Regions from separate parts of the Exiguobacterium sp. s78 genome, predicted to be linked through region 1. Evidence: riboswitches for the same ligand, from Rfam matches in the RefSeq annotation. Region 1 holds a riboswitch; each other region holds the start of a gene.
The links. A riboswitch is a leader RNA that binds a small molecule or an ion and turns the genes downstream of it on or off. The one in region 1 is predicted to bind thiamine pyrophosphate.
Positions count from the first base shown of each region.

Region 1 (4,972 bases):
TCATCGGTGTCCGCTCGTTCTCGAGTGATCCGGAGCTCGTCGGCACACTCGGTTCCGCTCTAATGAAGGGAATTCAGTCTGAAGGTGTCGCGGCGACCGCCAAACACTTCCCGGGTCACGGCGATACGGCGACCGATTCCCACTATGGATTACCGGTCGTTGACCGGTCCCTGCAGGAGCTAGAACAAGTCGAGCTCGTACCGTTCAAGCGAGCTATTGCTGAAGACATCGATATGATCATGACAGGACACATCGGGATGCCGCAAATCGAACCTGAAGTCGTCACGTCGACAAATGGTACCTTCCCTTTACCTGCGACGTTATCGGATGATGTCATCACGGGCGTACTGCGCGAAAAACTTGGCTACGATGGCATCGTCATCACAGACGCGTTGAACATGCAGGCAATCGCCGACAACTTCACGGAATCAGAAGCCGTCTTAAAGACGTTTGACGCCGGTGTCGATATCGCGCTCATGCCGACGATTCTTCGTTCCGAACAAGATGTCGAAAAGCTCGATCAGATTTTCAAAGATGTGATTGCAGCGGTTAAAGACGGTCGTCTTTCAGAGGAACGAATTGATCAATCGGTCGAGCGAATCCTGACCCTGAAAGCAGAACGCGGAATTTGGAACGGTACGACTGACACGACATCCCTAGCTGAAAAAATCGCGCAATCGAACCAAATCGTCGGTAGTCCCGAGCATAAAGCAAAAGAACGTGCGATGACGGAAGCCGCGGTCACACTCGTGAAAAATGATCAGCGGACCTTACCATTCAAACCGAAAAAGAATGCCAACGTTCTTGTGATCGCTCCTGCGGCGGATCAAACGGACAGCATGAAAAAAACGATCGCTTCCCTACCGAAGAATCGGAACTGGCACGTGACGACAGCGAATTACTCGGCTACTACGCTATCGCTCGACCAAAACCCGACATTACGGGCGCAACTCGATGCAGCAGATTACATCATCGTCGGTTCCAACGTCAACACGAGTACTAAACTACTACCTACTGCACCAGAACAAGCAATTCCAGCTTCGATCTTCCGCTATGCGAAACAAACGGATACACCATCCGTCCTGCTCAGTCTCCGTAACCCAAACGATGTCGCCGTTCAACCGGACGCACCGGCACACGTCCTCGTCTATGGCTTCAAAGGCGACCCGAACGGTCCAGACTCCGAAGCAGGCAATCTAAAATCAGCGGGACCGAACCTGCCTGCAGGTATCCGAGCAATCTTCGGAACGTTCAAACCGCAAGGCACTTTACCGGTTGATGTGCCGGTCTTTCAGAACGGTGTCTTTACCGATCAACTGCATCTCGAATTCGGTGACGGCTTTAAAAACTGGAAAAAATGATGACGTGATACATTAAAAGACCGAAGCTCCTTAAAGGATGCCTCGGTCTTTTAATGATTGATACGGATATTCAGCTTCTTCTTTCGCACGATGGTAGACGCGGTATAACCAATAAGTCAGCAGTGCATAGACGACGATGACAAGAACAGCAGAAATATAGCTTCCCATGCTATACGCTACCTTAAAGTTTCGAGTCGATGCGGATATACCGGATAACACGATCAACGTTGGGATGATAAGTCCTACAAATCTTACTTTGACTTTACCAAGCATTCGTTGCATAGCATATGCCGCGAGGATCACGAGTGCGATGACTACGATTTCCATTCCAATCCCTACTTTCACTAGATGGTATTCCTAATTCTACCATCTACTGGTTTAAGAAGATACCGGGCGTGCTGGAATCGTTTCGTAGACCGACGTGAACGTCTCTTCCGTCCACCCCATGTGCCAGAAGAGTAACTCATAGTAACAACTTGTCACGAAATGACGTTTCATCCGCTCGCGTTCCGTTGGGCTCGCTTGCTCCGCCAGCGCATCAAGCCGTGCAATCTGTTCAAAGACGACCTTTTCAAACCATTCCGAGCTATACGTGTCGATCCATTGCTGATAGATTTTTTCTTCCGGTGTACACGTCAGTAATTGTTGCCCGACTTCATAATACAACCAGTAACATGGCAAGATGGCAGCAATCGTCTCACCGAGCGTTCCTTCACTCGCATGATGCATGTGCGAAACGTACGCATATGCTGTCGGTGCCGGTTCAAATGCTTCAAGGTCTGCTGCCGTAATACCGAGCGGCTCAAAAAATGATTGATGTAAGCTCAGCTCTGCCTCATAAGTCGAAGTCGCATGTTCGGCAAGTGTCGCGATCGTCGCGAAGTCGTCTGCTTTTGACGCTGCCTTCGCTTGAATCTTCGCAAAGTGTTTTAAGTAATAGGCATCCTGCATGACGTAATGCCGAAATTTCGAGAGTGGTAACGTCCCCTCCCCGATTCCTTGTACGAACGGGTGCGTAAAACTACTATCCCAATACGCTTGTGCCGCTTGTTTGATTTCTTGTGTGAATGTCATGATCTCATCCTCCTCGTTTAGTTATGAAACGAAAAAACACCACCCCGAAACACACGGGCATGGCGCAAGAAGAACAAGACTTGACGCCACTTCCCTCCGTAAGTACGAACTTAATCAGGTTCAAAGGGTCCGAACGTCTTCGTTCGTCTCAGTCAGCCTACTGACTCCCCTAGTGGTCATTATTCGATTCCCATTCACTATAGCATGCTGAAAACGGAAGTCAAGTTGTCCTTTTTTCGCTATACTATGGAGTGTCAGAAGACGGATACCGTCTCCATCTGCAGACCGATTCCGAACAGACATCGTTACCGTACACTAAATTTAGTACCTGATACTATAATTCATTCTGTTACTTACAATTGGAGGATTTCATTATGCATACACCAACAAAAATCATGGCATCAGCCGTTATCGCTTCTGCTTTATTACTCCCAACAGCCGCATCCGCCGAACAAGTCGTCGATAAGACGATCGTCACACTCGGGGAGTCGCTCGGCGCAAAAGATAAAGCATGGGTGCTTTCACGTCTCAATGCACCGGAAGGGATCACACCGATCATCGCAACTTCTGCTGACGAGGAAAAATATCTCGGGAAAAACATCCCACAGTCGCAAAAAGGCGGCAATATGTATTCGTCGGCTAAAATCGAACTGACGGAAAAAGGAGATGGACTCTCCGTCTCGACGGAAAACATCACATGGGTGACGAAGGATATGTATCTCAACGCTCTCGTCACAGCGGGTGTCAAAGATGCCGATATCACGATCACTTCTCCCTACAAGGTGACCGGGACATCGGCACTGACAGGAATCATGAAAGCGTACGATCAAACTTCCGCTGAGACTGGAATTAAGTTAAGTGACGAACGCAAGGATTTAGCACAGCAAGAATTATCGGTCACATCAGACGTCGGAAAAACGGTCGGCACGGATAAAGTCGCAGACTTAATGAATGAGATCAAGGCTGAGATCGCCAATCAAAAACCGGAAACCAAAGTCGAGATCGAAAACCTGATCGTCCAAGTCATTCAAAACAACAATATCCAGTTGTCTGACGCACAAATGGACCGGTTGACGAATCTATTCAATCAAATGGAGCAAGCGAACATCAACTGGGGACAAATCGAAAGTGGACTTAAAAATGCGGGACAAGACATCCATGCCTTCGCGACTTCAGAAGAAACGAAAGGGTTTTTTGCTAAACTATTCGATGGACTCAGTGACTTCTTCAGCTCGATTGCTGGCGTGTTCAAATAATTCAGACTTCCGTAACTGACAAAAAAATAGTAAACTAGATGTATCTGAAACGAAAGGTGGTGTGAAAAGATGGACTTTGCCGCGTGCAAACACTGGTTGATGGAACAATTGTATCTGTTGCGCGCGATTTTTCATGGAATGGCGTTCTAAGGCACCCGTCTGTCCTTTTTTAAGAACTTCATGAATGAAAAATACTGCAAAGCGCATCTTTCACACGTTAGGGAGAGTGCTATTTGCGCTCTCCTTTTTTGATGCGCGCGAAAGGATCAATTGATTATGATGATTTGCGACATTCAACACCTGACCAAACAATTCGGAGGCGAAACGATCTTAACGGATGTTTCCCTCTTCTTAAACGAACACGACCGTGTCGGTCTAATTGGACGAAACGGGAGTGGTAAAACGACATTACTCCGCTTGCTTGCTCGCCTTGAGCAACCGGACGGTGGTGTCATCTATCAAAAGAACGGTTTGACGATCGGCTACTTGGAACAACTTCCTGTATATAGTGAAACGATGACCGGACTCGACGTCCTTTGGACAGCGTTTGCAGAGACTCTTGCGATCCGTTCCCGGATGCAACAGTTGGAGCAAATGATGGCGACAGCACCAGATGATCTCGATGCACTACTCGTACGGTATGCGGAAGCGACGAATGCATTCGAACAAAAGGACGGCTATCTACTCGACTCGAAAATCGAACGCATGGTGAACGGATTACATCTCCTTCCGTTACTCACTCGTCCTTTCCACCAGTTGAGCGGTGGTGAACAGACGAAGATTTGTCTCGGTCGCATGTTACTCATGGAACCAAATCTGCTTATTCTTGACGAACCGACGAACCATCTCGATTTAGCTGCCGTTGAATGGCTGGAGCAGTTCTTACGGGACTACACAGGAACCATCCTGCTCGTCTCTCACGACCGGGTCTTCTTAGACGCCGTCGTCACTTCGATCGTTGAACTCGAAGACGGTGAACTGACAACCTATATAGGGAACTACAGCGCGTTCGTCGTCGAGAGAGAACGCCGTCTGCTCGAGCAGTTCCATGCGTATCAAGAGCAACAGAAAAAAATAAAGAAAATGAAGGAAGCGATTCGTCGACTCCGGCAATGGGCAAACGAAGCGTCTCCACCGAGTGAGAAATTATTCCGTAAAGCAAAATCGATGGAACGGGCACTCGAGCGGATCGAACGGATTAAACGACCACAACTCGAAGCCAAAACCGCTGATGTCTCCTTCTCTTCCACTGATCACTCGAGCCAAGTCGTCTTTCGCGCT
Region 1 covers NZ_JACSNB010000001.1:1,919,189-1,924,160, forward strand. The annotation lists gene KNQ18_RS09990 (glycoside hydrolase family 3 protein) at 1-1,361, shown strand, start outside; gene KNQ18_RS09995 (hypothetical protein) at 1,392-1,688, opposite strand; gene tenA (thiaminase II) at 1,740-2,435, opposite strand; TPP riboswitch at 2,510-2,616, opposite strand; gene KNQ18_RS10005 (DUF1002 domain-containing protein) at 2,810-3,691, shown strand; gene abc-f (ribosomal protection-like ABC-F family protein) at 3,968-4,972, shown strand, end outside.

Region 2 (4,972 bases), 1.0 Mb from region 1:
TGCCCTCATTTATTTTTCTCATAAACTAATTGTCGCTTTTATTGAAAACGCTTACAATAGGAACGTACTTTATTTTGTCAGAATTGGGGGAAGTCATCATGCAACTCAAACGAGAGATGACGAGTCGACACCTGTTCATGATTTCACTCGGCGGAATCATCGGAACAGGCTTATTTTTAGGGTCAGGATTAACGATTTCACAAGCAGGACCTCTCGGGGCGGTCCTCAGTTACATCGTGGGTGGGACCATCATGTATCTGACGATGTTATGTCTAGGAGAATTAGCGGTCTATCTGCCGGTCTCGGGGTCATTTCAGACCTATACGACCCGCTTCATCGGACCAGGGGTCGGCTTTGCCGTCGGTTGGATTTATTGGCTCGGCTGGGCCGTGACGGTCGCACTCGAAATTACAGCTGCCGGCAGTTTGATGGACCGCTGGTTTCCGAACGTACCCGTTGTCGTCTGGTGTACCGTCTTTACGGTCTTGCTGTTCGGTCTGAATGCCGTCTCCGCCAAAGCATTCGGTGAAGCTGAATTCTGGTTCTCGAGTTTGAAGGTCCTCGCGATCCTGTTCTTCATCATTCTAGGTGGCGCTGCTTGGTTCGGCTGGTTACCGATGGAAGCAGATCGCCCAACATCGTTATTCGCGAACTTTACGGCAAGCGGTTGGTTTCCAAACGGGATTCTCGGTGTCTTGACGACGATGATTGCCGTCAACTTCGCCTTCCAAGGAACGGAATTGATCGGTGTTGCGGCTGGGGAGTCCGACACGCCCGAAAAATCGATTCCAAAAGCCATCCGCAATACAGTCTGGCGGACGTTCATCTTCTTCGTCTTATCGATTACGATCGTTGGTGCATTAATTCCGTATGAAACAGCTGGCGGAGTCAGCAGTCCGTTCATCATGGTCTTTGATGCGATTGGTATTCCGTACGCTGCTGATTTGATGAACATCGTCGTCTTGACAGCGTTGTTGTCCGTCGGAAACTCCGGATTATATGCGGCGACTCGGATGTTATGGGCAATGGCGCAAGAAGGGATGATTTCAAAGAAATTATCTTACGTCAATGCACGTGGTGTGCCGATGCGCGCTTTACTCTTTACGATGATGTTTGCGATGTTATCGCTCCTAACCGCGTTTTTCGCAGAGGATACCGTCTTCATTTGGCTCTTGTCCTTAGCCGGACTTGGCGCTCAAGTCGGCTGGATTTCGATTTCTGCTTCGCAGCTCGCATTTCGTCGTCAGTTCGTCCGAAACGGACACGATGTATCCGAACTGAAATTCAAGACACCACTCTATCCGGTGTTACCACTGATTTCGCTGACGTTAAACGTCGTCGTCCTCGTCAGTCTTGCGTTTCAAGCGGATCAACGAATCGCTCTATACATCGGTGTTCCTTTCTTCCTCGTCATGTGGGGAAGTTATCATCTCTTCGTCAAAGGAAAACATCTATCCGCCCAAAGCGACATCCGTGTCGCCCCTTCTCAACTCGAAGAATAATTTCATCTAAAAAGAGGCCGTGGATTTGTCCACGGCCTCTTTCATATGATTGTTCTATTCCTTAAGCGTCCGCATCATCAATAGTTCTCCTTGGTGGAGCTCTACTTTCGCTTCTGACGCACGCCATTCATTACTAACGGTCAAGGAACCTCCGACGGGTACGGGATGTGCATCGAGTGGGTATTTGACTCCGGATAAGCTTAAAGTCGATGGTACGAGTGGAATGAAAGAAAGATAATGATAGCTCCCTGCTTCGACTGCATACGTTCCCTCAGCCAAGTATCGCACCTCTTCTCGTTTCGTCACGAGTCTGGTCTCTGGATATCGCTTCAACAGGTACACATTTTGGACGGTCATGTCGAGCCGCCCACCTGTCGCCCCGATGATGATGGTATCCTCAAACCGTTTCATCTCTGATGCTGTACGAAGTGCCAGTTCGAGATCCGTTTCATCTTTCTCGGCCGGATGAACGATTGCCCCTTCTGGTACATAACCAAGCGAATCAAAATCACCAATCGTCAGGTCGCATGTCAGCCCAAACGATTCAATCGTCTGAACACCACCATCGACACCGACGATAAAATCACCCGGCTGACAAAACGTCCGTAAATCCGGCACTTCTTCTCGCGGACCGGCACAGACGAGAATCGCCCGCATCTCAGACGCCTCGTGCCGAATAACGGAGTAAGCGTGGCGCAGTCGTAAATAGAATTCCTGCTACGATTCCACATAAGATGTACGAAGGAACCATATACGTTGCGTTATAGACAAAAGAGTATTCCACGACTGGACCTTTTGCATACTCGGCAAAAAAGACGATTCCACTGATGACATGACAGATATAACGGAGTCCTGCGCCTAATAACGTCGCCAGGAGAACGAACGCCATCAAGCTTTTCTTTTGTCCATTGCGCGCGGCTAGTCTGACTTGACGCGCGAACAGACCACTTAATCCGACGACACCATACGCAATCGTATAGTCAAGCATCGGTTGAACGATCGTCAAGACTTGAGGAGCGAACATCAATTGAATCGTACCGACAAGCGCTCCCGTAACGACCCCTCCGACGACACCGTGGCGAAATGCCATGACGAAGATCGGTAGCATCGCTAAGCTGATTGAGCCTCCTTGTGGCATTTTGAATGGAATCAGTAAATCAAAGACGACTCCGAGACTGGCGAAGATGGCAATTTCCATCATCATTTGTAACCGTTTCATGCTATTTTTCCTCCTTCATTGTACGAGAGGACGCAAAAAGGCAGTACGACGAACGCCGTACTGCCTGCGTGCGCCACATCCCTACGTCCGTTTGAACGGAACAGGTTCGAAGGGTTAAAGTCTAAAAGACTCCTCTCAGCCGCTTTTCAAGCGACACCCCTTGCGGTCATCATATTTCGTTTTCTCGTTCTTATTATACGGCAGCCCCTTGACGAATGCTAGTGATCGCTTCCGCATAATCTGGTGCATTGTAGATTGCTGATCCTGCGACGAGAACGTTCGCACCGTTATCGATGCAAAGCTTTGCCGTTTCCGGATTGACGCCACCGTCAATCTCGATTTCAAATGTCAGACCACGATCTGCTTTCATTTGCGCAAGTGCTGCGAGTTTCGGCATGACACGCTCGATGAAGGCTTGTCCACCGAAGCCCGGATTGACCGTCATCAATAAAACCATATCGACATCCTCAAGGACGTGTTCAATCGTTGATAATGGCGTATGGGGATTCAAGACGACTCCTGCCTTTGCGCCCGCTGCTTTGATTTGTTGCAAGACACGATGGACATGATTCGTCGCTTCGACGTGGAACGTCACGATGTCCGCCCCTGCTTTGACGAAATCCTCGACGAAACGTTCTGGCTGGTCGATCATCAAATGGACATCGAGAATCATATCCGTCTTTTGACGTAAGCAGCTAAGCACAGGTAATCCAAATGAGATGTTCGGTACGAACTGACCGTCCATGACATCAAAATGGATATAGTCCGCGCCTGCTGCTTCGACTGCTTTAACATCGCGTTCGAGATTCGCAAAATCTGCTGATAAGATAGATGGTGCAATTTTAATCATCTTCAATACCTCCGGGCTCGATTCTTGATTTCGTCTATAAACATACCATAGTTCTCATAACGAGAGGACATGATTTCTTGGGCTTCGACGGCTTCCTTGACGGCACAACCGGGTTCATTCAAATGCAAGCAACCTCGGTATTTGCAATCATCTTGTACAGCCACGAATTCAGGGAAACTCCACCGTACATCCTCGATTTCCATATCATACGGAAAATCGAGGTTCGAGAAACCTGGCGTATCGGCAATCAATCCTTCGGCAAGCGGCATCAATGTGACGTGGCGCGTCGTATGACGTCCGCGTCCGAGTGATTTCGAGATCGCACTTGTTTCTAAATCAAGAGAGGGTTCCAGTGCATTGAGCAATGAACTTTTCCCGACACCGGATTGTCCGGCGAGAACGCTCGTTTTTCCAGCAAGTAACGGACGGACTTGCTCAATACCTGCCAACGTCTCACTTGATGTCTCGATGACCGTATACCCAATCTTCCGGTAAGCGGCAATCGCCTCTCGGACAGACGGTCCTTTAACATCGTCCAGCAAATCCATCTTCGTCAATAGGATGACGGGTTGAATTTCCTTCGCTTCGATCAAAACGAGAAATCGGTCGAGCAAGTGCGCTGAAAAATCAGGTTCTGCCGCCGAGACGACGAGCAATGCCTGGTCGATATTCGCGACTGGAGGGCGTACTAAAAAGTTGTCCCGCTCCTTCACTTCGAGAATATATCCTGTCTCACTTTCGATATGAAGAACGACCTCGTCTCCGACGACTGGACTGATGCCGCGTTTTCGGAAATTCCCTCTTGCCCGTGAACGGACCTCTCCTTCTGGTGTCATGACATCATAAAAGCCACCCTGCAGACGTATGATCGTTCCTTCTCGATTCTCTTCGATGCGTTGTTCCGTCATCCTATGCACTCCTTTTTCATCACATTCATTGTGCGTCTTTTGCTTGATTGTACGTGATGGTTTTTGAACGATACACCGTATCGTCTTTATAGATCGTAATTTTTCCTTCTTCTCCTGGATCAATCGTCACCGGCACGTCGAATGTCTCATCTTGATCAATCGATTCCTCGATGACGGTCCGCTTCCCTTTCGCGTCTTCCGTCTCAATCCGGATGACTTGTTTCGGTGGTTCCTCGTCCTCGTTCTCGCTGACCGCATCATAGACGACCTTTTCAGGGAACGTTGCCGTCACCGTTTTTTCTTCCTCACCTTTTGAGATGAACACCGTCACGGAGTCGTTCGGTTCGACTTGCGCTCCTGCTTGCGGGAATTGACGAATGACTTGATCGAGCTTGACGTCACTTGAAAATTCTTGTTCAAACGTGCCGTCGAGACCCATTTCATCGAGATACGCTTTTGCTTCATCACTCGATAAGTTCGTCAAATCTTTCAA
Region 2 covers NZ_JACSNB010000001.1:881,064-886,035, reverse strand. The annotation lists gene KNQ18_RS04355 (amino acid permease) at 99-1,502, shown strand; gene KNQ18_RS04350 (thiamine diphosphokinase) at 1,557-2,159, opposite strand; gene thiT (energy-coupled thiamine transporter ThiT) at 2,161-2,721, opposite strand; TPP riboswitch at 2,783-2,892, opposite strand; gene rpe (ribulose-phosphate 3-epimerase) at 2,915-3,571, opposite strand; gene rsgA (ribosome small subunit-dependent GTPase A) at 3,574-4,479, opposite strand; gene pknB (Stk1 family PASTA domain-containing Ser/Thr kinase) at 4,505-4,972, opposite strand, start outside.
Region 2: another riboswitch for thiamine pyrophosphate. It lies ahead of thiT (energy-coupled thiamine transporter ThiT); the one in region 1 lies ahead of tenA (thiaminase II).

Region 3 (4,972 bases), 650 kb from region 1:
CATCACGCCGTGGGCATATCTTGCCGGACTAGGCATACTCGGTCTGTATTATCTCGTAACGAAAGATAGCGTCAAAGCGGGGCTGATTCCGGTTGTTCTGCTCCCGTTACTCCCTGTCTACTTTGACGCGGGACCCATCAATATCTTGTGTACCGTTGCTGTAAATCTACTTGTCCTGTGGGCTCATGATGCACTTCACAAGCCAGTCATTACATAAGGAGGACGTCTCATGATCGACTTTTCCATTGCTACCGCTTCGGACGCGGAAGCAATCCATGAACTGAACTACCTCACCTTCACGGAAGAGATTCCGCAACATCAACCGAACACCGAACGGAAACGGATTGACCGGTTTCATGATCAAAATACCTATCTGATCGGCAAGGAAGACGATCGACTCGTCGCGATGATTGCCATTCGGAAGCATCGTCCTTTTTCGCTTGAGGAAAAAGGCGTGACGCTAGATGAGACACTGACGGACCCAGCGGAAATCCGCTTACTCAGCGTTCGTCCCGAATACCGCAATAGTCGTACGTTCATGCAATTGATGCGTTTTTTGATGGTCTACTTGGAGCGGGAAACGATTGATCATGTCTATATCAGTGGTACGACACGGGAAGCTAAACTATATGCGCGGTTCGGCTTCACACCAATCGCAGCAACGCTCGGTAGTGGCGATGCCCAGTTCGTACCGATGTTGTTGTCGCGCGCAACATATGAACGATCCGTCATCGCGGACGTTTTACGTCCTCTGCATTTTCTAGCCGGTCCAGTCGAGGTTGCACCAACAGTCCGCCAAGCGGCACAACAAGCACCGCGTCCGCATCGGACGGCCTCGATGCGTCAGCTCGATCAAGATTTACGTGGTCGGATGTGTCAGTTGCTGGATTTGCCATATGTCTCGATGGCTGTTGGCAGTGGCACCCTCGCCAATGATATTGTCGCACAACAACTGAGTGGACATGGATTGATTCTAAACGGTGGCGAGTTCGGTCAACGCTTGATCGATCACGCGGCACGAGCAGGAAAGTCATTTGATATCCACCTGCTTCCGTCCGGTCACCCGATCGACTTGGAACAACTCGCAAGTCAACTGCATCAAACGGAGTACGACTGGATTTGGTTGACGCATTGTGAGACGTCTACGGGCGTTCTCTACGATCTCGATGCGGTAAAAGCGCTATTAGATCAACGAACCGCACTCATCGTCGATGCGATCAGCGCCGTCGGGACCGGACGTTTCTCATACGCTGGCTGCAGATTCGTCACGACCGTCTCCGGAAAGGCAATTGGGGGTTTACCGGGTCTTGCGTTCATCGGTCATACAGACAGCATCCTACCTTCTCCACGAATTCCACGTTATCTGGATCTCGGACTCTATGCGGAAGGCGTCGCCTTTTCCGGCTCATCGAACTTGTTGCTGGCTTGTCAGGCAGCGCTCGATGCCATTGATCTCGATCAAGCAGCCATCAAGATGACCTATCTCGAACAAGCCGTTCGCGCTACTGGTTTCAACCTTCTTGCGACTCAAGAAGCGCAAGCGCCGGGAATTCTGACGATCGTTCATCCGTCGGCAACCGCTTTAGGAGACGCTCTTCGGATTCAGGGCTATCATGTTCAATATGAAAGCGACTATCTCGTCCGTAATCAATGGCTCCAAATTTCAACGATGGGACAGACGACGATGCGGCACATCGAACGTCTCATCCGCGTGTTGGTCCGTGAAAACCAACGCATCACCATAAAAAATGAAAAAAACGAAAGACCTCTCAACCCTTGATTTCAAGCGGTTTGGAGGTCTTTCGACTTTAAAAAATAAAAATTAGAGGTTTAAGGATTTAAAACATAGGGGTATAAACTCACTAGCACCGCATCAAACGGTGACTTACTCACACATGTTTCTCAATATCAGCGTAATGACCTGGGAGAGAAATGCAAAGTCACGAAAGCGTCAGATTCAAAGCGAGTCTGAAACCGATTGTCTTAGCATGTTTCATATTGTTCAGGACTTGTCCTGCTCCTACATTCATTACCTTTTGAGGGCTATACCAAATTCAAGGGGGAAATGAACATGTCAGTTAAATTAACAGCCGAAAAACGCGAGGTACGTCCACGCTCACTCCGTAAACAATTACGTCATGAAGGAAAAGCTCTTGGTGTCGTGTATGGTTACAAAGTGGAAAGTACACCAATCGCATTTGAAGAAAAAGAATTGCTTAAAATCGTTCGAGAAAACGGTGAGAACGTCTTGATTTCACTGAAACTCGACGGTAAAAATATTAACGTCTTGATCAACCGTCGTGATATGGATGTCTTCACACCAACTGTCGATCACGTTGAATTCATCGCTGTTAAAATGGATGAAGAGACAGAAGTCGAAGCAGACGTCGTACTCGTCGGCGAAGCAGCTGGCGCTAAAGTCGGCGGATTCCTGTCACAGACACTCTTTAAAGTAACAGTCGCAGCAACACCAGATAAATTGCCAGAGAACGTCGAAGTCGACGTCACGAACCTCGAAATCGGCGATTCGATCTCTGTAGCTGATCTTCCGGAACAAAAAGATTTCCGTATCGTCACAGAAGGTGACATTCAAGTCGCAGCTGTCGTCGAATCAACGCTTGAACAAGAGCTTGAGGAAATCGAAGAAGCAGAAGCTGAGGCACAAGCGGAAGCTGGCGAAGACAACGAAGCGGAAGCTACGGAAGAGTCTTCAGAAGAAGCAAAAGAAGAGAACGAAGACAACAAATAAGTCGTTTGACGATACGCCCTTCGTGGCGTATCGTTTTTTTGTGTCTTGACAATAGACAGAAGATTGCCTAAAGTGAACAGCGTATCACCTATTACCATATCCACTAGGGGAGCCCATTTGGCTGAGACGATTCACTTCGGACCCTTCGAACCTGATCTAGTTCATACTAGCGTAGGAAAGTGGAGCGATCACATCCAATGACTCCTGCTGCGCGCAGTTTTTCTGAGGACCGCTCTCTTTTTTACGGAGGGCGGTCTTTTTTGGCGTCTCCCCCACTTAAAGGAGGACGAACACGATGCAACACTGGAAAATGAAAGAAATCATGGTCATGATGATGCTCGCCGTCGCTTGCGGGGTCATCTATCTCGGTTGGTCAACACTCTGGTTACCGATGTCTGCAATCTTCGGGCCAGTCGGTGCCAACTGGATGTTTGGGATCTGGATCATCGCGAGCCCGCTCGTCGCAGCAATCATTCAAAAACCGGGTGCTGCCCTCATCGCGGAAATCGTCGCGGCAGCTGTCGAGCTGTTCACGGGTAGTCACTTTGGCTTATCGGCTCTACTGATCGGGGTCTGCCAAGGACTTGGTGCGGAACTCGTCTTCGCGATGACGCGTTATCGCCGTTATGACACCTGGACATTGATGTTATCGGGTGTTGGAGCCGCAATTGGTAGCATCGTCTATAGTCTGATCGCGAACGGATTCGGTTACTACACGGCGACGACGTTGCTTGCGACAACTGGCTTACAATTGATTAGTGGCGCATTACTCGGCGGCTTGCTTGCAGCGATTCTCGTCCGTCGCCTTGTTGCGACCGGTGTCTTGAACGGGTTTGCGGCCGGACGTGCGAAACGGGAAGTCGCATGATTACTGTCGACGACCTCAGCATCCGCTATCCGGGTCAGATGAAATCGGTGCTCGATCATGTATCGCTGACGATCGAACAAGGAACGACCCTTTTGCTTGGACGCAGTGGGAGTGGCAAGACGACACTGCTTCATGCCCTAGCCGGACTGACACCGGAGACGATCGAAGTCGAACAGACTGGTACCGTTACCCGGTCCGGTTCGGTCGGAGTCTTATTTCAAAATCCAGAAGAACAGTTCTGCATGGAAACGATTGGACGCGAAATCGCTTTTAGTTTAGAAAACCGGTCGATTCCACGTGCGGAGATGGAGGAACGAATTGAACGCTTACTCGCACTCGTCGGTCTCCCTCTCCCCTTCTCGACACCGATCGCAAGTCTATCCGGGGGGATGAAACAGCGCCTCGCGCTCGCCGCGGTCCTAGCGCTCGAGCCGACGATCTTATTACTCGATGAACCAACAGCCCAGATTGATCCAATCGGACAACACGAACTGATGGCGTTGATCTTTCGGATTCAGAAAGAACACGATTTAACGATCGTCTTGATCGAGCACCAACTCGATGTCTGTTTACCGTACATCGACCAGATCGTCTTACTTGAGGACGGATCGATTACTGCGACGGCGCATCCGCAGGATTTGTTCCCGCAGGCTTATACAGAGCTTCAATCGAAAGGCATCGCTGTTCCTTCTTTGTATCCGTACACGTTAGAGACGTTACCCATAGATGGACCACAAGCAGCGCGACTTCACGTGCTTCCTCCAGTCGCTACAGCAGGTATTCCCCTGTTACACATTGCTGCATTATCGACGAAAGCACCTTACCCGCTAACCGATGCGACATTTTCCCTGCAGACAGGAGAATGGGTGATGCTGCTCGGGGCAAACGGATCCGGGAAAAGTACGTTGCTTGCAACACTCGGTCGGTTGCTTCCCCATCGTGGAACATATCGGTTCCAGGAACGTCCGGTTCAGCGTTACTCCCGGAGACGCTTTTATGAGCACGTCGGCTATGTCTTTCAACAACAGGATCTGCAGTTTCTCAAGCTAACGGTTGAAGCGGAAATCAACTGGAGTCACCGAGCAGCGACGAGTGATGAGCGCACGACGTTGCTCGGACGGCTGGAACTCGCATCCGTCAAACAGCAGTCACCGCTTGCGCTTAGTACGGGGCAACAACGACGACTCAGCGTCGCGACGATGCTCGGGCAGACGAAGGATTTATTGTTGCTCGATGAACCGACGTTCGGACAGGATGGATTGACGACACGGCGGCTCATGGAACAGTTGTTGACGGAACAACAAAACGGAACGACGCTCGTCATGGCAACACACGATATGGAACTCGTCGCCCGA
Region 3 covers NZ_JACSNB010000001.1:1,272,310-1,277,281, reverse strand. The annotation lists gene KNQ18_RS06535 (glycerol-3-phosphate acyltransferase) at 1-217, shown strand, start outside; gene KNQ18_RS06530 (GNAT family N-acetyltransferase) at 230-1,780, shown strand; gene KNQ18_RS06525 (50S ribosomal protein L25/general stress protein Ctc) at 2,072-2,749, shown strand; TPP riboswitch at 2,845-2,944, shown strand; gene KNQ18_RS06520 (ECF transporter S component) at 3,045-3,617, shown strand; gene KNQ18_RS06515 (ABC transporter ATP-binding protein) at 3,614-4,972, shown strand, end outside.
Region 3: another riboswitch for thiamine pyrophosphate. It lies ahead of KNQ18_RS06520 (ECF transporter S component); the one in region 1 lies ahead of tenA (thiaminase II).